DNA from 3 places in the Pseudarthrobacter sulfonivorans genome. Region 3 is predicted to be linked to each of the others. Evidence: riboswitches for the same ligand, from Rfam matches in the RefSeq annotation. Region 3 holds a riboswitch; each other region holds the start of a gene.
The links. Region 3 has a riboswitch for thiamine pyrophosphate ahead of AU252_RS20020 (bifunctional hydroxymethylpyrimidine kinase/phosphomethylpyrimidine kinase). Riboswitches for the same ligand answer to the same signal wherever they lie in the genome.
Positions count from the first base shown of each region.

Region 1: another riboswitch for thiamine pyrophosphate. It lies ahead of AU252_RS11710 (ECF transporter S component); the one in region 3 lies ahead of AU252_RS20020 (bifunctional hydroxymethylpyrimidine kinase/phosphomethylpyrimidine kinase).
Region 2: another riboswitch for thiamine pyrophosphate. It lies ahead of thiO (glycine oxidase ThiO); the one in region 3 lies ahead of AU252_RS20020 (bifunctional hydroxymethylpyrimidine kinase/phosphomethylpyrimidine kinase).

Region 1 covers NZ_CP013747.1:2,622,748-2,630,139, forward strand. Annotated here, with positions in the region: gene AU252_RS11675 (Na(+)/H(+) antiporter subunit C) at 1-373, shown strand, start outside; gene AU252_RS11680 (Na+/H+ antiporter subunit D) at 370-1,977, shown strand; gene AU252_RS11685 (Na+/H+ antiporter subunit E) at 1,974-2,519, shown strand; gene AU252_RS11690 (monovalent cation/H+ antiporter complex subunit F) at 2,516-2,794, shown strand; gene mnhG (monovalent cation/H(+) antiporter subunit G) at 2,784-3,206, shown strand; gene AU252_RS11700 (DUF4235 domain-containing protein) at 3,234-3,497, opposite strand; gene AU252_RS11705 (heme-degrading domain-containing protein) at 3,539-4,081, opposite strand; TPP riboswitch at 4,138-4,279, shown strand; gene AU252_RS11710 (ECF transporter S component) at 4,345-4,995, shown strand; gene AU252_RS11715 (ABC transporter ATP-binding protein) at 4,995-6,635, shown strand; gene AU252_RS11720 (energy-coupling factor transporter transmembrane component T family protein) at 6,632-7,392, shown strand, end outside.
Region 2 covers NZ_CP013747.1:3,931,068-3,938,459, forward strand. Annotated here, with positions in the region: gene AU252_RS17855 (RNB domain-containing ribonuclease) at 1-413, opposite strand, end outside; gene thiE (thiamine phosphate synthase) at 478-1,254, opposite strand; TPP riboswitch at 1,282-1,402, shown strand; gene thiO (glycine oxidase ThiO) at 1,393-2,736, shown strand; gene thiS (sulfur carrier protein ThiS) at 2,733-2,969, shown strand; gene AU252_RS17875 (thiazole synthase) at 2,974-3,789, shown strand; gene AU252_RS17880 (4a-hydroxytetrahydrobiopterin dehydratase) at 3,863-4,189, shown strand; gene AU252_RS17885 (hypothetical protein) at 4,266-4,568, opposite strand; gene AU252_RS17890 (DUF3107 domain-containing protein) at 4,623-4,847, opposite strand; gene AU252_RS17895 (TetR/AcrR family transcriptional regulator) at 4,898-5,563, opposite strand; gene moeB (molybdopterin-synthase adenylyltransferase MoeB) at 5,648-6,847, shown strand; gene AU252_RS17905 (glutamyl-tRNA reductase) at 6,921-7,392, opposite strand, start outside.
Region 3 covers NZ_CP013747.1:4,391,471-4,398,862, reverse strand. Annotated here, with positions in the region: gene proB (glutamate 5-kinase) at 1-193, opposite strand, end outside; gene obgE (GTPase ObgE) at 183-1,772, opposite strand; gene rpmA (50S ribosomal protein L27) at 1,890-2,153, opposite strand; gene rplU (50S ribosomal protein L21) at 2,215-2,523, opposite strand; gene AU252_RS20020 (bifunctional hydroxymethylpyrimidine kinase/phosphomethylpyrimidine kinase) at 2,796-4,394, opposite strand; TPP riboswitch at 4,377-4,474, opposite strand; gene AU252_RS20015 (Rne/Rng family ribonuclease) at 4,577-7,392, opposite strand, start outside.

The sequences.
Region 1 (7,392 bases), 1.8 Mb from region 3:
CCTGATCCTCACGTCGATCGTGATCTCGTTCGCGGTGACGGCCTTTATGCTCGGCATCATTTACCGCACCTGGGTCCTGGCCCGCCAGGATGAGATCCAGGACGACATCGAGGACCTCCGTGTCGCCGAGACGCCCCGCTTCGACGCCGAGGATGACGCCCCGATTCCGGCCGAAACTTCGGAGTTTCCCCTGACCATGCTGGGCAGTGACGGGAGCGCCGTCTCGGACCACCGCACGGCTGCGGACGGCCCGGATGAGGCCGGGGGTTCCGTCACCGCCGGCGCTAAGGAGATTCCTGCCGGGGACGCCGCCGCCGAAGAGCAACCCGGCTCGCAGAACGTAACCCCTGGTCCCGAAGGAGGTGTGAAGTGAACATCGCAAGCTTTGCCCCGCTCGCCGTCGTACTTCCCATCCTCGGTGCCGCCCTGGCCTTCCTGCTGATCCGGCACTCCCGCGCCCAGCGCGCGGTGAGCATCGGCGTGCTGTCCCTGACACTTCTGCTGGAGTGCCTGCTGCTGGCCTCCGTGTGGCACGGCGGAACGGCCGCCGTGACCATCGGCGGCTGGCTGCCGCCGTGGGGCATCACCATGGTGGTGGACCAGTTCTCGTCCCTCATGCTCGTGGTGTCGTCGGCTATCAGCCTCGCTGTGCTGGTCTACGCCACCGGGCAGGGCATGGCCGACGGCGACCAGGACGCGCCGGTGTCGATCTTCCACCCCACCTACCTGATCCTGGTGGCCGGGGTGTCCAACGCGTTCCTGTCAGGGGACCTGTTCAACCTGTACGTCGGCTTCGAGATCCTGCTGACGGCAAGCTATGTGCTGATGACACTGGGCGGCACCGGCCCCCGCATCCGCGCCGGCGTCACCTACGTGGTGGTCTCCGTGGTGTCCTCCGTGCTGTTCCTGATCTCCATCGCGATGGTCTACGGCGCCACCGGAACCGTGAACATGGCCGACCTCGCCATCAAGCTCGCGGACCTGGACGAGGGAACCCAGACCCTGCTGCACGTGATGCTGCTGGTGGCATTCGGCATCAAGGCGGCCGTGTTCCCACTGTCGTTCTGGCTGCCTGACTCCTACCCCACGGCGCCGGCGCCGGTCACCGCCGTGTTCGCCGGCCTGCTGACCAAAGTCGGTGTCTACGCGATGGTGCGCACGGAAACCCTGCTCTTCCCCGGGGACAGCCTGAACACTCCGCTGATGGTGGCGGCGCTGCTGACCATGGTGGTGGGGATCCTAGGCGCCTTGGCCCAGAGCGACATCAAACGTCTGTTGTCCTTCACCCTGGTCAGCCACATCGGCTATATGGTGTTCGGCCTGGCGATGTCCTCGGTGGCCGGGCTGGGCGCCGCCGTGTTCTACGTGGCCCACCACATCACCATCCAGACCAGCCTCTTCCTGGTTACGGGCCTGATCGAGCGCCGCGGCGGCAGCTCCTCCGTGGACCGGCTGGCAGGCCTCGCCAAGCTGTCACCCATCCTGGCCCTGCTCTTCTTTATCCCCGCCATGAACCTTGCCGGGATCCCGCCGTTCTCCGGATTCCTGGGGAAGGTGGGGCTCATCCAGGCGGGCATCGAACTGGGCACGCCCCTGGCCTACGCCCTGGTGATCGGCGGCGTGGTCACCAGCCTCCTGACCCTGCTGGCCGTGGCGAGAGTCTGGAACCGCGCGTTCTGGCGCAAGCCCTCGGACGCCGAGCACCCGGACCCCGTCCTGCTGGCTGAGCCCGAGGACGCGGACACCGGCAGCCGGGCCGGCCGCACCAACGTCACGCTGCTGCCCCGCACCATGGTGGGCTCAACCCTGGGCCTTGTGATCCTGGGCGTGTCACTCACGGTCTTCGCCGGGCCGCTGTTCACGGTCTCGGACCAGGCGGCCCAGGAAATGCTGGACAGGTCCTCCTACATCCAGGCGGTGCTCGGTGAGGACACCGAAGTTCCGCCGCTGGCCCTGAAAAACGGAGGGGGCAAATGAGCCGCCGGCGGATTTCCCTGCGCCAGGAGCTTCCCCTGCTGGTCTGGCTGGTGATTGTCTGGGGCGCGCTCTGGCAGGACTTCAGCCCCGGCAACCTGCTCTTCGGCGCGTTGCTGGCTGTGCTCGTGGCGAGGATGTTCTACCTGCCGCCGGTGGAAGTCAGCGGCCGCTTCAACATCCTGCACGCCGCGCCCTTCGCCCTGCGGTTCCTCGGCCGGGTGGCGGCAGCGAGCATCGAGGTCATGTACCTGGCGGCCGTCCGCGGACCGAAGGTGATCAGCGCCGTCGTCGCTGTCCCGCTGCGCAGCCACCAGGACCTGATGGTCACCGCCGTGGGGCACGTGATCTCGCTGATCCCGGGCTCCCTGGTGGTGGAGGTGGACCGGTCAACGTCCACCCTGTACCTCCACGCGCTCAACGTCAGCAGCTCGGAAGAGGTCGAGAACCTGCGCAAGGAAGTTCGCTCCATCGAAGCGGGCCTGATCAGGATCATGGGCACCCGCGAAGAACTCGAAGCAATCCGGCAGGAGGCCGCAGCATGATGCAGACCGTCCTGGCTGTCACGGCAGTCATTCTTTCGCTGGCAGCCGCAGGAGCCATCATCAGGATCTCCCGCGGCCCGTCGCTGCTGGACAGGGTGCTGGCCTCCGACGTCCTGCTCGCGATCCTCGGTGCGGCCCTGTGCATCGACATGGCCGTCAACCGGCACCTGAACAACCTGATGCTGCTGGTGGCGCTGTCCGTGGTCGGCTTCATCGGGTCGGTTACCGTTGCGCGCTACGTGGCCGACCGGCGGGAGCAAGCCAATGAATCCTGAGGCCAGCGTGGTTGACAACGTCATCGATACTGTGTCGGCGGTGTTCCTGGTGGTGGGTGCCCTTATGTCGCTCGCCGCCGCCGTGGGCCTGCTCCGCTTCCCGGACCTGCTGAGCCGCATGCACGCGGCCACCAAGCCCCAGGTGCTGGGGCTGTTCCTGCTCCTGGCGGCCATCGGCCTGCAGCTGCGCACCTGGTGGGTGTGGCCGGTGCTGCTGGTGGCCTGGATCTTCCAGCTGCTGACGGTGCCGGTTTCCGCCCACATGGTGGGCCGCGCCGGTTACCGGACCAAACACCTGCACCGTGAGCTGCTCAGCTCCGATGAACTCGAAGCCGTGGTTCAGAAGGCGGCCCAGTCGGCCCGGGATGAGTCATCCCGGGATGAAGCGTCCGACGGCGGCCGGCGGGACTGAGCGTCACTGCCGGACTGCTTGCCAGGGTTAGACGATGTCCTGGGACTTGGCGAAGCGGGTGATGGCCCGCTGCGTGCCGCGGTTGGCGAGCACCTGGATGATGGTGCTGACCGAGGCCGAAATGAGCGCGAACGTCAGGGCCGAGCGCAGGGTGGTGGGAGTGTCTTCGTCCTTGCCGGTGGGAGGCTTCCGGCCGGTGGACTTTTCCCACACGGTATTGACCACCTTCGTGCCGACGAATCCGGCGCCGAGGCTGATTGCAGTGCCGAGCAGCTTGATGAACAGGTTCATTCGTTGAACTCCTTGTGAGCGGATCCGGGACTTCCTTTAGCCTAACCCGGCTGCATGGACTCCAGAATCTCCCGCAGGGCTTCCACCACCAGATCGTGGTCCTGCTGCTGGGGCAGGCCCGAGACCGTCACCGTGGCCACTGCACCCACACCGGCGACGTAGACCGGGAAGCAGCCGCCGTGCGGGGCGTAGGTGGACTCGTCGAACCAGCCGTGGTCCTCGATCCGACCGCCGTGCAGCCTGCCGCGGAGGCCCACCAGCAACGAAGGGATCTCATACCTGGCGGCGGTGCGCTGCTTCGCCCGGACCCAGTGCTCGTTGTCCGGGGTGGCGCCGTCCAGGGCCACGTGGAACAGGACCTGGTCACCCTTGGTGATGTCGATCGCGATGGGCAGCTTTCGGCTCTTGCCCAGCTCCACCAGGAGCAGCCCGAGGTTGAGGGAGTCGTCCTTGCTGAAATGCGGAAACTGCAGCTCGTTGATCTCGGCTTCGACCCGGGCAATCAGGGCCTCCAGCAGCCCCGCCGGCTGGGGCACCGTCGAATCGGGATTGAACGCAGTCACAGTCGGGTTGTTGGCAGTCATGGCCCACAATCTACCCCGCCCGCGGTGTAAACTGGAGCACGCCCATCAGGGCAGATTTATTACGACAGGGGAGCGCCGCCGTCGGACATCACTGGCATTGCCAGGGAACCGCAGGTGGGCGCTGAGAGTGCGGACAGCCGCAGACCCTCGAACCTGATCCGGTTAGTACCGGCGCAAGGGAGTCGAGTTCTCGAAGTGTCCGGAAACGGCGGCAGCGCCGCACGCCGGGGCACTTTCCCCTCCTGTTCCTCAGGAGGACCAAAATGACAACTGCAGCAATCAAAAAGACCGGCAATACCTGGCGCGTTGTGGACATCGTGGTGGCGGCACTCATCGCCATCACCGGCGGCGTGATCTTCTGGGCCTGGTCCCAGGGCGCCGGCATCGTCTCCGCCCCCATGAACGCCGTTTACCCCCCGCTGACCGGCCTGATCGCCGGCGGCTGGATGATCCCGGCAGTGCTGGGCATGCTCATCATCCGCAAACCCGGCGCGGCGCTCTTCTGCGAAGCGGTGGCCGCCACCGGCGAACTCATCATGGGCTCGCAGTACGGCGCCACGGTGCTGATCTCCGGCCTCCTGCAGGGCCTGGGCGCCGAGCTGGTGTTCTTCCTGCTGGTGTACGGCAACTTCCGGTTCAAGTCCTTCCTGCACCAGAAGTACAACCTCATCGCCGCGCTGCTGGCCGGTGCCGGGGCGGGCCTGTTCTGCGGCCTCAATGACTCGTTCCTGCCGTGGGGCTGGAACATCGCCTACGAGCCCGGCGACAAGCTCGCGTACATCGTGTTCTGCACCATCTCCGGCGCAGTGATTGCAGGTGCCTTGTCCTGGATCGCCACCCGCGGCCTGGCCAGAACCGGTGTGCTGAGCTCGTTCGCGTCCCGGAAGGCAGCGTCGGAGCCCGTCTTCAACTGATGACCGCTTCCGACGCCGGTGCATCCGGAGTGCGCCCCGCCGCGGTGTCCGCCCGTGGCTGGGGCTGGCGGCATGCGGGACGTTCCGCCCCCGCCGTCCAGGGCCTCGACCTCGACATCGCTCCCGGCGAGCGGGTGCTGCTGCTGGGCCCGTCGGGCGCCGGCAAGTCAACGCTGCTGCACGCGCTCGCAGGGGTGCTGGGGGATGAAGGGGACGACGCCGACGAAACCGGTTCGCTGCTGATCGACGGTTTGGTGCCCCGCGGGCAGCGCGGCCGCTCGGGCCTGATGCAGCAGGATCCGGAAACGCAGGTGGTCCTTTCCCGGCTGGGCGACGACGTCGCCTTCGGCGCCGAGAACCTCGCCGTTCCGCGGGACGAGATCTGGCGGCGCGTCCATGAAGCGCTCGACGACGTCGGGCTGCGGAGTGCCGGGGGCGGCGGTTTGAACGACGGCGGCGGGTCAGGTTTGGACGCCGACGGCGGGCCAGGTGCCGCCGGGCTCGCGCTGGACCACCCGACGTCGGCCCTCTCGGGCGGGCAGAAGCAGCGCCTGGCGCTGGCCGGGATCCTCGCGATGCGGCCGGGGCTGATCCTGCTGGATGAGCCCACCGCAAACCTCGATCCCGCCGGCGTGCTGGAAGTCAGGGACGCCGTGGGCCGCTGCCTGGACAAAACCGGCGCCACCCTCGTTGTGGTGGAACATCGCGTGTCCGTCTGGAAGGACCTGGTGGACCGGATTGTGGTGCTCCAGCCAGGCTCGGCGGCGGGTCCCGCTGGAAGTTCCGCCGCCACGTCCGCCGTCCTGCTGGACGGGCCGCCGGACCAGGTGCTTGCGGAGGCGCGGGACATGCTGATCGGCGCGGGCGTCTGGGTGCCGGGGTATGTTCCGGCAACCCGCCGCCGCGTGTCCGCAGGCTCCGGTGACCTGCTGCTGGCTGCCGAGGACCTTGCCGTCTCCCGCGAGCGTCCGCGGCGCCGCGGCCTCCGGACCATCCCGCCCGTACCGGTGCAGCAGGGCATCACGGCCCAGGTCCGTTCCGGCCAGGCACTCACCGTCACGGGGCCCAACGGCGCCGGAAAGTCAACGTTTGCGCTGACGCTCGCCGGACTTCTTGCGCCGGTGGCGGGGAAGGTGTCCGCCGCCGTCGAGCTTTCCGAGGGGGCCGGGATCGATCCCTTCAAATGGAAAGCCAACCAGCTGATTTCCCGCATCGGAACCGTCTTCCAGGAACCCGAGCACCAGTTCGTGACGGGCCGCGTGCTGGACGAACTGATGTTCGGCCCGCGGCACCTGGGGCATGGCGAGGAGCGGGTTGATGAGCTGCTGGAACGGCTGCGCCTGACGCACCTGGTGGACGCCAATCCGTACACGCTCTCGGGAGGCGAAAAGCGGCGCCTCTCGGTGGCCACTGTCCTCGCGGCCCACCCTCGTGTGCTGGTCCTCGACGAGCCGACGTTCGGCCAGGATGCCAACACCTGGGCCGAGCTCGCATCATTCCTCTCAGAACTGCTCGACGCCGGGACCTCCGTGGTTTCCGTGACCCATGACCAGGAATTCAGCGCCGTCCTGGGCGGAGCTGAACTGCGGCTGGGCCCGGCCTCTCGCGGCGGCGCCCGCCAGGAAGCAGATGCGGCATGAGGGATGCCCTGACCCTCCGCGGCAACCGCGCGCTGCTGACCCGCGCCAACCCGCTGGCCAAGTTCGCCGTCGTCTTCCTCATCACCCTGGTGCTGGCGCTCTCCATCGACTGGGTGTCTGCCTCGGTGGCGCTTGGGGCCGAGCTGGCGCTCTTCCCTCTGGCGGGCCTCACCCTGCGCCTGCTGTGGCAGCGCGGCTGGCCGCTCATCATCGCGGCAGCCCTGGGCGGCTGGAGCACGGCGATCGTCGCGGCGGACAGCGGCGCTGTCCTGCTCGACGTCGGGATTTGGTCCATCAGCGAGGGTTCCCTTCAGCTGGGAATCGGTTTTATGCTGCGCGGCCTCGCGATTGCCCTGCCGGCGATCCTGCTTATGACCTGCACGGACCCCACCGACCTTGCCGATGCGCTGGCCCAGAAAGCCCGGCTGCCGCACCGTTTTGTCCTTGGCACGCTGGCCGCGATGCGGCTGGTGGGACTGATGGCCGAGGAATGGCAGACCATCGGCATGGCGCGGCGGGCCCGCGGCGTGGGCTCGCAGGGCAGCCCGCTGCAACGGCTGCGGGCCACCCTCGGGCAGAGTTTCGGGCTCCTGGTCCAGGCCATCCGCCGGGCGTCCCGGCTGGCCATCACCATGGAAGCGCGCGGTTTTGGCACCGGGCAGCGGACGTGGGCACGGGAATCCACGTATTCAATGCTGGACGCCTGGGTGCTGGCGGGCGGCGTGCTGATCGCGGCGGCTGCTGTGGTTTCCGCGGC
Region 2 (7,392 bases), 460 kb from region 3:
GCCAGAAGGCTGCCTGCCCCTTCGCTAATGACTTCCGGGTGCAGCGGGATACGGCCGTCAGGGGCGTAGAACGTCTGGCCGCGGCGCCGGGTCTCTGCGTCCAGTCCGCCGCCGGGGCGGACAAAGGACGGCACGTCAGCGATGGCGTATAGCACCCTGTAGCCAGTGCCCGCACGCTCGATGAACAGCGCCTGGTCCAGATCAGTGGACGACGCCGGATCGATAGTGAGGAAAGCCACTTCCGTCAGGTCAGCACCCGGCAACTCGTGTGCGGCCACCGCCGCTTCCGCGTCCCGGACCGCCTCCGCCGGGTAGGGTCCCGGCAGTTCCAGCTCGGTCCGCAGGGCGCTCAGCGCCGCCGCGAGGTCGTTCGTCTGCTCGTGGACATTGGGGGCCAACCTATGATGTGACACGAAAATCAGGTTAGCTCGATTTCCACGGATCGTGCACGCCCGCCGCCCGCCACGCGGGGGATTGTCAGGATGCGCCGGCGTCCAGGGCCGCCAGGAGTGCCGCGGCCGCCGCTGCGGGGTCCGCGGCTTCGGTGATGGCACGCACCACAACAATCCTGCCGGCGCCGGCCTCCACCACCTGCTCCACGTTGCCGAGATCGATGCCTCCGATGGCAAACCAGGGCAGCGTGGCCTGGGTGCCACCGGCAGCGCGGACGGCTTCGGCCGCGTACCGCACCAGGTCAAGGCCGACGGCGGCCCGGCCCGGTTTCGTCGGAGTGGCCCAGACCGGTCCTACGCAGAAGTAGTCCAGGCCGCCTTGGTCAGTCAGCCCACCGGACAGCCGGATGGCGCCTTCGATCTGCTCGGCGGTGTGCGTGGAAAGGCCGATCGCGGCTGGTGCCCCGAGCAGCGTGCGGGCGGAAGCGACAGGCAGATCTTTCTGCCCGATGTGGAAGACGGGGGCGCCGGACAGCAGCGCGATATCGGCACGGTCATTGACTGCCCACAGCTTTCCGTGGCGTTCGGCCGCGGCCCGAAGCACGGCCAGCAGCTCCAGCTCCTCCGCCGCCTCGATCGCCTTGTCCCGGAGCTGGATGATGTCCACGCCGCCGGCAAACGCCGCGTCCACAAACTCGCCAAAGTCCCCGCGGTCCCGTCGCGCGTCGGTGCACAGGTACAGCCTGGCGCTGTGCGGGAGGCCGGTGTTAATGCCGACGGCGGAGTCTGTTCCGGCCAAGGATTCGGGAGCGGGGGAGGGGGCGGAGGGCGTGCCTGCAGCGGCGAAGGATTGCGCGTTCATGGAAACCAGCCTAAGTCCCCTAAACTGGGCGGGTACTGCGGGAGCCCGTTGCAGCCGTCACAAAGCGGCCGGGCTGAGAGGGCGTCAGAGCCGACCGCTTGACCTGATCCGGCTAGTACCGGCGTAGGGAAGGAACATATGCCCCCCGCAATAAGCAGCCCACCTGAGCCTGCACCAGCCAGCCCGGCCACCGCCCTGCACGCCGACGTGGCCGTCATCGGCGGCGGAGTCATCGGCCACGCCATAGCCTGGGAAGTCCGGCGGTCCGGCCGTTCCGTCGTGCTGATCGATGACGCGCCCGGCAACGGCGCCAGCTGGGCAGCCGCCGGCATGTTGGCCCCTGTGAGCGAACTGCATTACCAGGAGGAAGACCTCCTTGAGCTGATGCTGGCATCCTCCGGCCTGTGGCCTGCCTTTGCGGCCGACCTCGCCCTGGCCGGGGCTGGCGATACCGGATATCTGACGACGCCGACCCTCGCCATCGGCGCGGACGCTGCGGACCGCAGGGCGCTGATGGACCTCCGGGCTGTGCAGCAGGCCAGCGGCCTGGTGGTGGAACCCCTGACTGTCCGTGAGGCCAGGACGAGGGAATCCCTGCTTAGCCCGGCCATATCCTGCGCCCTGGACATCCCCGCCGACCACCAGGTGGATCCACGGAAACTCGTGGCGTGCCTCCAGGAAGTCCTGGCCATCCACGGACCGGGAGCAGGAACCGCCGTGGCAGGTGCCCGCGCGGGATTCGCCGTTGACCAACGTGCCGCTGCCCTGCTCTGGGAGGACGGCCGCGTCATCGGCGTGAAGCTCGCCCACGGCGGAACTGTCCAGGCTCGGGAGACCGTCGTGGCCAACGGATTGCAGGCGGCGTCGCTGGATGGCCTGCCGGTTGGACTGCACCTGCCCCTGCGGCCCGTCTACGGTGACATCCTGCGGCTGGCTGTTCCGCGGCACCTGCGCCCGCTCCTCACCTCCACTGTCCGCGGAATGGTCCATGGTGTGCCGGTCTACATCGTTCCCCGGCAGGACGGCACGGTGGTGATCGGCGCTACGCAGCGAGAAGACGCGCTCGCCGGGACGGGCGACGCTGCTGTCTCGGCGGGCGGCGTCTACCAGTTGCTGCGGGACGCCCAGGTCCTGGTGCCGGCCGTCTCGGAGCTTGAACTCCTGGAATGCACAGCGCGGGCAAGGCCTGCGACCCCGGACAACGCCCCTCTCCTCGGCCGCGTACCGGTTTCCGCGCCACGGACGGGGAACACGGCGAACATTGCCGGGCTGATGGTTGCCACCGGATTCTTCCGCCACGGAGTGCTGCTGGCTCCGGCGGCGGCGGCCATCTGCCGGGACCTGCTGGATGGCCGGACGGACCCGCGATGGGGGGCCCTCAGCCCGGCCCGCTTTTCAGGAAAGCACCACGTAGCCGGCATACAGTCCCCAGACAATGACATCCGCACGAAGGACCTCGACCCACAGAAGGAATCAGCATGAACATCACCCTCAACGGCTCGCGCCATTCCGTGGCGGACGACGCCTCCATCACCACCCTCATCAGCCAGATCACTGGACGTCCCCTCGCGGCCAACGGCCAGGCGACAGACGGGCAGAAACTCGGCGTCGCCGTCGCCCATAACTCCGAAGTAGTACCCCGCAGCCAGTGGTTCGTCACGGCGCTCGCCGAAGGTGACGACGTCGAACTGGTCACAGCAGTCCAGGGAGGCTGACACCATGACAGTAACCAGCAACATCAGCACACATAACCGTCCCGAGGCCGCAGACAGGCTGGTCATCGACGGCGTCGAGCTCGGCTCCCGCCTCATCATGGGCACCGGTGGCGCCCCCAGCCTCGACGGGCTGGGGGCAGCCCTCCTGGCGTCCGGAACCGAGCTGACCACAGTGGCCATGCGGCGCTATGCGCCGGCTGAATCGGGATCCCTTTTCCAGCTCCTGGTGGACCACGGGATCCGGATCCTGCCCAACACCGCCGGCTGCTTCACCGCCCGGGACGCGGTCATGACGGCGGAACTCGCCCGCGAAGCGCTGGAAACGGACTGGATCAAGCTGGAAGTCATCGCCGACGAACAGACCCTGCTGCCGGACGCCGTGGAATTGGTGGATGCTACGGAACACCTTGTTAACCGGGGCTTCAAAGTGTTCGCCTACACCAACGATGACCCGGTCCTGGCCCTGCGGCTGGAAAACCTGGGGGCCGCTGCGGTCATGCCGCTCGGAGCACCCATCGGCACCGGCCTGGGGATCCTGAATCCACACAACATCGAACTGATCGTCTCGCGCGCCTCGGTGCCCGTGGTGCTGGACGCCGGCATCGGCACGGCATCCGACGCCGCCCTGGCCATGGAGCTTGGCTGTGATGCCGTGCTGCTGGCCACTGCAGTCACGCGGGCGCAGAACCCTGCACTCATGGGGGAGGCCTTCAAACACGCCGTCATTGCCGGTAGGCTGGCGAAAGCGGCCGGCAGGATTCCGCGCCGCGAGCACGCCCTGGCGTCATCGGCCATGGAAGGCCGGGCAGAGTTTCTCTAGGCCGCTTTCTCCAGGCCCGGCGCCCTCGGCCAGACGCCGGGGCGGGCTCACCGGACGAGCCGAGGAGGCCGCTGTGGCCGGCAAGGAAGACATACTCACGCGGGAGCGCATCGAGGCTGTCCTCGCCGCGCTCCCCGACTGGCAGTACCGGCTGGGCGGGCTCGTCGCTGTCTACAAGACGCCGACGGCGGCCGCCGCACTGGAGCTGATTGCCGCCGTCGGACGCGTGGCGGAAGAACAGAACCACCACCCGGACCTTGACTGGCGCTACAACAGGGTGCATCTCCGCTACACGTCCCACGACGCCGGCGGCGAGGTCACTGAGCGGGATGCCGCTGCTGCCGCAGCGGTGAGTGCTGCTGCCGTTCGGCTCGGCGCCACAGCCCAGCCGGTGGCTTAGGCCGCCGGGTTAAAGGACCGTGACCACGCACCCTGCTGGGTGGTGGTCACGGGTTCTTAAGGAAAAAGGGCGCGGCCTAAAGCTTGAGCGCCTGCGTCAGCCGCCGCGTATCGTGGCTTGCGCGCGTCCGGCCCAAGTAGATGACCGTCCCGATTGCAGCGACGGTGCCGAGGGCCATGGGCAGGACCCAGGGAATCCACGTCAGGCCCGGCTGGTAGCCAAAGCCTGCCGAGATGAAGATGATCCAGCTGACTGCGCCCACCACTACGGCAACTCCGGCGGGTAACCCTGTGCCGTACCGGGTGTGGCGCTTGTCATTGGCCCAGATAATAAAGCCTGCGGCTGCTGTGACCAGGACAACGATGGTCAGCGAAAGCATGGAATCTCCTCGGAAAGCAGCGGCCAACCGCCAAGGCGGCTGGCCGCGGACGTGCTAGAACTGGCCGAAACCGACCTTGCGGGCCTCTTCGGCGCCGATTTCCACGTAGCCCAGGGCGTTCCCGGGAACGATGATGATGCGTCCCTTGTCGTCCTTGAGGCGGAGGTCTGTGCCCTTGGTGATGGCTTCTTGAACGACCGTGGCTACAGCGTCAGCATCCTGAGCAGATTCCAATACGATTTCGCGGCCAATGTTCTGAATGCCGATCTTAATTTCCAAAAGGGGGCCTCCCAGCCAATCAAAGTTTCTTGGGTTCTCTCATTTGTAGTCTAGGACTCTTTGGGGAAGCGCGAGATTCCGCGCCAAGCTAAACGGTAAATGAGGTCGCTGGCCACATCGAGGTCCAGGTTCCCGTCCGTTTCCAGCCAGTAACGCGCGCTGACCTGGGCCATTCCGGCTAGGCCACGGCCCAGAAGCTGCGCCTCCAGGTGGGGCAGCTTGGTGTCCTCGGCAATCACCCGGGCCACGGCGTCCGCGAACGTCTTGTTGAAAGTCTCGAGGCGTGAACTGACATCGGGATCGTTGATGAGGTCCGATTCGAAGACCAGGCGGTGCGCTTGGTCGTCGCTGGCGATGAAGCGGTAGTAGGCGCGCATCACCGCCTGGACACGTTCGTCATTGTCGGTGGTGGAGCTCAGTGCGCCGAGCATCAGGTCCGTCAGCGACGCGAGATGGCTGTCCAGGAGGGCAAGATACAGCTCCCGTTTGGACGGGAAGTGCTGGTACAGCACCGGTTTGCTCACATGGGCCGTTTCGGCGATTTCATCCATGGCGGCGCCGTGGTAGCCGTTGGCGACAAAAACCTCCTGGGCCGCCGCGAGGAGCTGCGCCCGGCGCTCGTCCCGGGGAAGCCGGGCGGACCGCTGGCCTGCAGTGCGTTGAGGTGTTGGCGGTTCCCCGCCGGACGCCCGGTCAGCCCGTGCTTCATGGACCACAGTTGCCCTACTTTCCCTTGCCGTTACTTACACAATACTGCGCGGTAATATGACCGGGCGGTATCTCGGGGCATACATTGAAGTATGGCTTCGACTTTGACCGCAAATGATTCCTCTGTCTCGCTTAAACCGCTCGTGGAGCCCGCCGGTGAACTGACGCCGGCCGAGGTGGAACGCTACTCGCGGCACCTCATCATTCCCGAAATCGGAGCGGTGGGGCAGCGGCGGCTGAAGAACGCCAAGGTGCTGGTCATCGGTGCCGGGGGACTGGGTTCGCCGGCGCTGCTCTACCTGGCGGCGGCGGGTGTGGGAACCCTGGGAATCGTCGACGACGACGACGTTGACCTCAGCAATCTCCAGCGCCAGGTGATCCACGGCGTCGCCGACGTAGGACGGCCCAAGATCGAATCCGCGCGGGACGCGATTGCCGCACTGAACCCGCTGGTGGAGGTCCGGCTGCACAACGTCAGGTTGGATGCGTCCAACGCACTGGAGCTGTTCGCGGACTACGACCTGGTCCTGGACGGGGCGGACAACTTCGCCACCCGTTACCTGGTCAACGATGCCGCCGCCATCCTCGGCAAGCCCTATGTGTGGGGATCGATCTTCCGCTTCGACGGTCAGGTCAGCGTGTTCTGGGAAAAGCACGGACCCACCTATCGGGACCTTTATCCCGAGGCCCCGCCGGCCGGATCCGTGCCCTCCTGCGGCGAGGGCGGCGTCTTCGGCATGCTCTGTGCTGCTGTGGGTTCACTCATGGTGACCGAGGCAGTCAAGCTGATCACCGGCGTCGGGCGTTCACTCCTGGGCCGGGTGGCACTGTTTGATGCTCTGGGCGGAAGCTGGCGCGAGATCCGCGTGTCGAAGGACCCGGCGGCGGAACCCATTACGGAACTGACGGACTACGAAGCCTTCTGCGGCATCACTCCTGCCGTCTCCGCAGACACGGAGCACACAGTGACGGCAACCCAGCTGGCCACCATGCTGGCGTCCCGGAAGGCAGGCCTGAAGGACTTCGAGCTGGTGGACGTCAGGGAAACCGGCGAACACGACATCGTGAGCATCGACGGCTCGGTGCTGATCCCGCAGGGCAGGATCCTCGCGGGGGAGGCCTGGGCGGAACTCCCGCAGGACAAGGACATTGTGTTCCACTGCAAAGCAGGCACCCGGTCAGCCAACGTGCTGGAGGCTGCGCGGAAGGCCGGCTACCAGCGGGTCAGCCATCTCGACGGCGGAATCCTGGCCTGGGTGCGCGACGTGGAGCCGCAGAAGCCGGTCTACTAACCGGTTGCCCTATCACTTTTGGTCGCCAAAACGTTCGGTTGAGAGCCAAAACTGATAGAGCAACGGGGGCCGGTCAGGCGGTTTCGAGGCCCCGGTGGTCCACGGGGCACTCCGCCTGCGCTGCGGTGGCCGGCTGCTCCACGGTGATGCCGTAGAGGGTTTCGAGCGCGGACACGTAGTCGTCCTGCTGGCCGTTGGCGGCGAGCTCACGGGCACGGACAGTGGGCACGTGCAGCAGCTGCTTGACCATCCGGCGGAGGGCGAACTCCACTTCCTCGGCGGCGGCGGTGCAGCCGTGGCGGGCACGGACGCGTTCCATTTCCGCATCCAGGACGTTCATGGTGTGCCGCCGGAGCGCCACGATGGCGGAATCCACCGAGCGGGCTTCCCGTTCCTGTTCGAAGGCCTGGGCCGCGCCGGACACAATGCCGCTGGCCTGGGTGAGGGACTCGGCCTGTTCCTGGGGTGCCGCCAAACGCACGGATTCCAGCGTGAGCAGCTCAACGCCGTCGAGCTGGCCGACTTCGGGGTCAAAGTCATGGGTG
Region 3 (7,392 bases):
TGATCTCGGTCCCGGAGTTCCGCTTGGCTGCCAGCGCATCGGCGAGGGCGGTCAGCGATTCTTCCGAGATGCCGCCCTTGATGCTGGTCAGCGACGATGAGCCGACCTTAACAACAATCCTGCGGGCATCCGAGAGCACACTACGGTCCGCGGTCCGCTTCCGCGGGACCGCGGAGACGGAGCTACTGGTCATCTTCTGCGCCCAGTCCACTCTCCTTGACCGGCTTGGCCACGCGGCGGCCGCTGACCGATTCGGTCCAGATCCCGGCCTTGCGCTCGGCTTCGAGCTCGGCGCGGGCGGCGGCCTTGGCCTCGCGGCGTTCCACCTGCTCGTCCCGCTTCTGCCCGCGGGTGGGCCGGTCGCCGATGTCGGCGAAGCGGACGTCGGTGCCACGCGGTGCCGCCAGCAGTTCGGCGCCGGCCATCATGGTGGGCTCCCAGTCGAAGACGACGCCGTCGTCCTCGCCGATCACCACGGTGTCGCCCGGCGTGGCGCCCTGCTTGAACAGTTCGTTTTCGACGCCGAGCTTGGCCAGGCGGTCGGCGAGGTAGCCGATGGCTTCCTCGTTGGTGAAGTCGGTCTGCTTGACCCAGCGGACGGGCTTGTCGCCCAGGACGCGGAAGAGCGGCTCGAGGTTCTTTTCCTCGCGGCGGATCTTGAAGCCGGATTCGTTGACGGCGCGGGGCCGCAGAATGGGCGGCTGGACCTTGGGCGGAGCGGCCGCGAGGGCGGCACGTGCAGCCTGGACGATTTCCGCCATGGCGAAGCCCAGCTGGCGGAGACCCTCGTGGCTGGTAGCCGAGATCTCGAAGACCCGGTAGCCGCGTGACTCGAGTTCCGGGCGGACAAATTCAGCCATGTCCTTGCCGTCCGGGAGGTCCACCTTGTTCAGGGCCACCAGACGCGGCCGGTGGTTCAGCGGAACCACTTCGCCGTCGGCACCCGCGTAGCTCATGTCCACGGAGTATTTTTCCAGCTCGGCCTCGATGATGGCCAGGTCTGCCAATGGGTCACGGTCGGATTCAAGCGTGCCGCAGTCCAGCACGTGCACCAGGGCGGCGCAGCGCTCGACGTGGCGCAGGAAGTGGTGGCCAAGGCCCTTGCCTTCGCTGGCGCCCTCGATGAGGCCCGGGACGTCGGCAATGGTGAAGCGGACATCGCCGGACTGGACAACACCCAGGTTCGGGATCAGCGTGGTAAAGGGGTAATCGGCGATCTTGGGCCGCGCGGCGGACATGGCCGCGATCAGGCTGGATTTGCCGGCAGAGGGGAAACCCACCAGCGCGATGTCGGCGATGGACTTCAGTTCCAGCACAATGTCACGGGCGTCACCCTCGATGCCCAGCAGGGCGAAGCCCGGGGCACGGCGCTTCTGCGAGGACAGCGAGGCATTGCCCAGGCCGCCCAGGCCGCCGGCGGCCGCCACATACTCGGCGCCTTCGCCGACCAGGTCCGCCAGGACGGTGCCGTCCTTGGACTTGACCACGGTGCCGTCCGGTACGGGCAGGATGAGGGTCTCGCCGCTCTTGCCACCGCGCCAGTCACCCATGCCGGGGCCACCGTTGGTGGCGTGGCGGTGCGGGGCGTGGTGGTAGTCAAGCAGCGTGGTGGTCTGGTGATCAACGCGCAGGATGACGTCGCCGCCGTCGCCGCCGTTGCCGCCGTCGGGACCGCCCAGGGGCTTGAACTTCTCCCGGTGGACAGAGACACATCCGTGGCCGCCGGTACCGCCGGATACGTGCAGTACTACCCGGTCTACAAAGCTCGCCACGTGGATCTCCTCAGTGCTGTTTCCTGTACGCCCAAAGGCGCCAAGACGATTGTAATGCGGTTAAAAGAACAGTGGAGCGGACCAAAATGGCCCGCTCCACCGCTTCAGAACTATTTGTTACTCTGCAGCTGCAGCAGCAACGATGTTAACAACGCGGCGACCGCGGCGGGTGCCGAACTGGACGGCTCCCGGGGCCAGTGCGAACAGTGTGTCGTCGCCGCCACGTCCAACGCCGGCGCCCGGGTGGAAGTGGGTGCCACGCTGGCGAACGATGATCTCGCCTGCGGAAACTACCTGGCCGCCGAAGCGCTTGACGCCGAGGTACTGGGCGTTGGAGTCACGACCGTTGCGAGTGGAACTCGCGCCTTTTTTATGTGCCATTTGAAATGCCTGCCTTTAAATTCTGGGGAATCTGCTGAAGAACCTGAACAGTAACGAAGAGTTACTTGATACCCGTGATCTTGACCTTGGTCAATTCCTGACGGTGACCCTGGCGCTTCTTGTAACCGGTCTTGTTCTTGAACTTCTGGATGACGATCTTCGGACCACGGAGGTCTTCGAGGATCTCAGCCGTAACCGTTACCTTGGCCAGGTCCGCAGCAGCAGAGGTGACTTTGTCACCGTCTACCAGGAGCAGTGCGGGCAACTCAAAGGTGCTGCCGGCTCCACCGGGGACGCGGTTCAGGGTAACGAAGTCTCCAACGGAAACCTTCTCTTGGCGGCCGCCTGCGCGGACAATCGCGTACACCACTTGGGAACTCACTTCTCTCGACGTTTATTACTAAATTTGCGTGCTGAACCCTGTTCCATAATTGGCTGGGTTCTCGCTGTGCCTCAACGCCGTGGGGTCGTAACCCAAGTGTTGGCGTAAGCACCGAAGATCTAGAATACGCTAATTTTGCCTTCGGCCGCAAATGAGGCTGGTTACGGCAGGTTGTCTGTGATAGGACCCACAAGCAGGTACTGCACTGACAATCCAAAACCGTGCCTGACTATCGTACAGGCCGCACGGGCCGCAGCCTGTCAGGAATGAATTCGCGGCGCGTCGAAGAATTCCACCTCAAACCGGCACGACTGCCTGAAAGCCACCAGCATCGCCGCCCGTTCATCCGCGGAAGCACTCCGGCCGGCGTCGTCAGCCAAGGCGATGGCGTCGCGCGTGGCCTGGGCGAAATCCTCGTCAGCATAGGCCCGCAGCCAGTCGGCATAAGGATGTGCTGCCGGTGCACCCGCAGCCAGGAACTCCGCGTGGAGGGTCTGTCCCACTTCGGCATACAACCAGAAGCACGGCAGTACCGCCGCCACGAGGACCGCGTAGCTGCCGGAGGCCGAGGCCGCCAGCAGGTGGTCCACGTAGGACTTGGTGACAGGTCCCAGGACAGAGTCCACTGTCCTGGTGCTTAGCCACGTGCGGTGCAGTTCGGACTCGACCTCAAGGCATTGCTGGGCCGACTTTGCCCAGAACAGCTGGGCGGCTTCCGTGGGCGCCAGCGCGCTGGCCCGGGCGAGGACCCGCGAATAGCCGTTGAGGTAGATGGCGTCCTGGGCGAGGTAATAGGCGAACTGTTCCTCAGCCAACGTGCCGGCCGCCAGGTCTCGGATGAAATCCAGCCCGTAGATGGCTGCAAGATCCGGCTCCGACGCCCGGCGCAGCGTCTCTGCGAACTCGCCGGCTGCCGGAACCTGTTGCATGTGGTGGAAGTGGTTGATGGGGCCGTTGCCCTCGCCCACCTCAAGTTGGTCAGAGGCCTGCAGCGCGCCCACCAGCCAGGGCTTCACCTGCCGTAATGCGGCTTCCCAGTCCCCCAGCCGGGCCTGAGCCGTGGCCATGGCCGACGACAGCGAGCAGCCGGTGCCGTGGCTGTTGCGCGTGGGGATCCTGTCCCCGCTCACTTCCACCACCTCCTGGGCGAGCAGCCCGGCAGCGTTGACCAGGGCATCCGGGCACGCACCGCCGTCGAGATGGCCGCCCTTGACCAGGACGGTGGCACCGGTCGCGGCGGACAACCGCTGCCCCTGCCCGAGCGCGTCGTGCCATTCCCTCGCCTGCGGCTCCCCCACCAGGATGGCCAGTTCGGCCAGGTTGGGGGTGATCAGGTCCGCGAGCGGGAGCAGCTCCCGCAGGGCCGCCTCGGCAGACTCCTGCAGCAGCCGGTCGCCGCTCGTGGCCACCATGACCGGATCAAGAACGACGACGGCGGGACGCACCTTTTCCAGCCAGTCGCGGACCACGCCTATCACCGCAGCGTCGCCCAGCATGCCGATCTTGACCGCGTCGATGGTGATGTCATCGCTGATGGCATCGAGCTGCTGGCCCAGGAAGGACGCAGGCGGGACGTGAACCGCCTGGACCCCCTGGGTGTTTTGGACCGTCAGCGCGGTGATGGCCGCCATGCCGTAGCCGCCAAGGGCTGCAATGCTTTTGAGGTCGGCCTGGACGCCCGCGCCCCCTGAAGGGTCCGATCCGGCAATGGACAGCACCCGCGGAACGTCACGCAGCACCCGGACCGCAGAAGAGCGGGCTGGTGCGGGCCGGACCTCAGCCCGGGTTGCTGGGGTTTCCGGCAGAGCCGCCGCGGGTGTTGCAGGAGGAAGGACAGAAGTTGAAGCCAAAGGAGACATCCCTTCGCCGGTGCTAACCGGACAGGTTCAACGGGTGTGGATCTCAGCCGGCTCTCTGCGCGGCACCCCGTGTCAGTCACCAGCCTAGCGTTCCTCGCGACTTAACGCCGGACGCCCGGACGCAGCCTGTGATTCACAGGCTGCGTCCGGGCGCCGTTGTATTGGCTTGCCCTACTGCTTGGTCAGAGCTCCGAGGCCGGAACTCCTACGCCCAGGATGATGGGCGCGTTGGCGGCAACCGGTTTGTCGGCCACAGGAGCCTTGACAGGCTCCGGCGCCTTGGCGGCGTGGGTGTGCCCAGCGGCAGCCGCCGGAGCAGCTTCGTGATGCTCCACGGACGTGGCGTTGGCTGCGCCCTGGGCACGGCTGGCACTCCGGTTCCGCCGGGGACGGCGGGCGCGGGGCTCCTCGGTGTGGTCGGAGTAATCCTTCTCCGCCACAGCTGGCTGCTGCTGGCGGGCAGGTTCTGCCGGCTGGGTTTCAGTTGCCTGGACTGCCGACGGCTTGCTTTCCGCTACAGGTGCCGGCTCGCCAAGGTGCGCGAAGGCCTCCGCGAGGCGATCAAGTGTCAGGGCAGGTGAGTGCGGCTGGTCATCGTGGTGCGCCACGAACGGAAGCACAACCTGCTCGCCGCCGAATGTCAGCACTGCGGCCGGACGGCCGTTGGAGTCCGTTTCGGACCGCTCAGCCGGAGCCGGCACCGCAGCCGCAGGCTGCCGGCCCGCGGCAGCTGATGCGTGAGCCACTTCGTCGTCGTGCAGGTGCGCAGCGTGGGCTGCGGCCGCAATGTTCGCAAGCGCTGCCCGCGTGGCCTCCGCCTTGGCATGTCGCTCGGCATCACTGGCTTCCGGGTGGACCGTGTGGATCTGCACCGGAGCTGCCGGTGCCGTTTCCAGCGGCTGGCCGCCCCGTCCGCGGCGGCGTTTCCGGTCAGTGCGGCCACCCGGCTGGCTGTCCGGGCGCTGGCTGTCAGTGCGCACGCTATCGGTGCGCTGGGTTTCCGGGCGGCTGTCCACACGCTGCACGTGGTGCTCCGCGGCTACGGTGTTGGCGCGGCGGTGTTCCACGGGGTCGTCGTGGGTGACGATCCCGCGGCCTGCACAGGTTTCGCACTGCTCGCCGAAGACTTCCAGGAGCCCGGTGCCCATGCGCTTGCGCGTCATCTGCACGAGGCCCAGCGAGGTCACTTCGGCCACTTGGTGCTTGGTCCGGTCGCGGCCCAGGCATTCCACCATGCGGCGGAGGACCAGGTCGCGGTTGGATTCGAGGACCATGTCGATGAAGTCGATGACGATGATGCCGCCGATGTCGCGGAGCCGGAGCTGCCGGACCACTTCTTCAGCTGCCTCGAGGTTGTTCTTGGTGACGGTTTCCTCGAGGTTGCCGCCGCTGCCGGTGAATTTGCCGGTGTTGACGTCCACCACGGTCATGGCTTCGGTGCGGTCGATGACCAGCGAGCCGCCCGAAGGCAGGAAGACCTTGCGTTCCAGGGCCTTGTGGATCTGCTCATCGATCCGCCACGCAGCGAAGATGTCCTGGTCCTTGGTCCACTTTTCCAGGCGGCCCACGAGGTCCGGGGCAACGTAGGTGACGTAGGCCTCGATGGTGTCCCAGGCCTCTTCACCGGAGACGATCAGCTTGGAGAAGTCCTCGTTGAACACATCACGGACCACCTTGATGGTGAGGTCAGGTTCGCCGTAGAGCAGCTCCGGCGCGAGGATCTTGGTGGACGTGGACTGGCTTTCGATGCCCTCCCACTGGGCCCGCAGCCGGTTGATGTCGTGTGTGAGCTCCTCTTCCGAGGCGCCTTCGGCAGCGGTGCGGACGATGACGCCGGCGTGCTCCGGGAGGCGGTCCTTGAGGATGCGCTTGAGGCGGTTGCGCTCGACGTCGGGCAGTTTGCGGGAGATGCCGGTCATGGAGCCGCCGGGCACGTAGACCAGGTAGCGGCCGGGCAGCGAGATCTGGCTGGTCAGGCGTGCACCCTTGTGGCCCACGGGATCCTTGGTGACCTGGACCAGGACGGTGTCGCCGGACTTGAGCGCGTTTTCGATCCGGCGCTGCTTGCCTTCGAGGTTAACGGCCTCCCAGTTCACTTCACCGGCGTACAGGACGGCGTTGCGGCCGCGTCCGATGTCAACGAACGCCGCTTCCATGGACGGCAGGACGTTCTGCACCTTGCCGAGGTAGACGTTGCCGATCAGGGAGTCCTGCTGGGTCTTGGAGACAAAGTGCTCGGCCAGGACGCCGTCTTCGAGGACGCCGATCTGGATTCTGTCGTCGCGCTGGCGGACGATCATCTGCCGGTCAACTGATTCGCGGCGGGCCAGGAACTCGGCCTCGGTGATGACGGTGCGGCGGCGGCCGGTGTCGCGGGATTCGCGGCGGCGCTGCTTCTTGGCTTCGAGGCGGGTGGAACCCTTGACAGACGTGACGCGGTTGTTGACCGGCGCTTCGGTCGCGGCGCGCGGCGCGCGGACGCGGGTCACCGTGTTGGGCGGGTCGTCGCCTTCTCCTCCGGTCAGTTCCAGATCCTGGTCGCCACGGCGGCGGCGACGACGACGGCGGGACGTCACGCCCTCATCGGCCTGCCCGGCGGATTCCTCATCGGTTTCTTCGGCTGCGCCTTCGTCGCCTTCGTTATCACCGTCAGCATCGCTTTCGCCTGTGCGGCTGCGTCCACGGCGACCACGGCTGCGGCGCCTGCGGCGGCCGTTGGCGTCGTCCGCTTCGCCGTCTTCGGCGTCGTCCTCTTCCGGCTCTTCAACCACGGCAGCAACCGGCGCGGGGCGGACCACGGTGCTGAGGTCGGGGGCCTGGAAAAGCACCGATGTGGTGGCCGCCGGCTCAAGGAACAGTGAACTGAACGGGCTGGCAGTCTCAGCAGCAGCTGGCTCTTCAGCCGGCGCGGCGGCAGCGCTGACCGGGGCAGCGTTGACGGGGGCGACGGCGGCTGCTGCGGGCGCCGCAGCGGCGACCTCCTCTGCTTCCGGGGCCT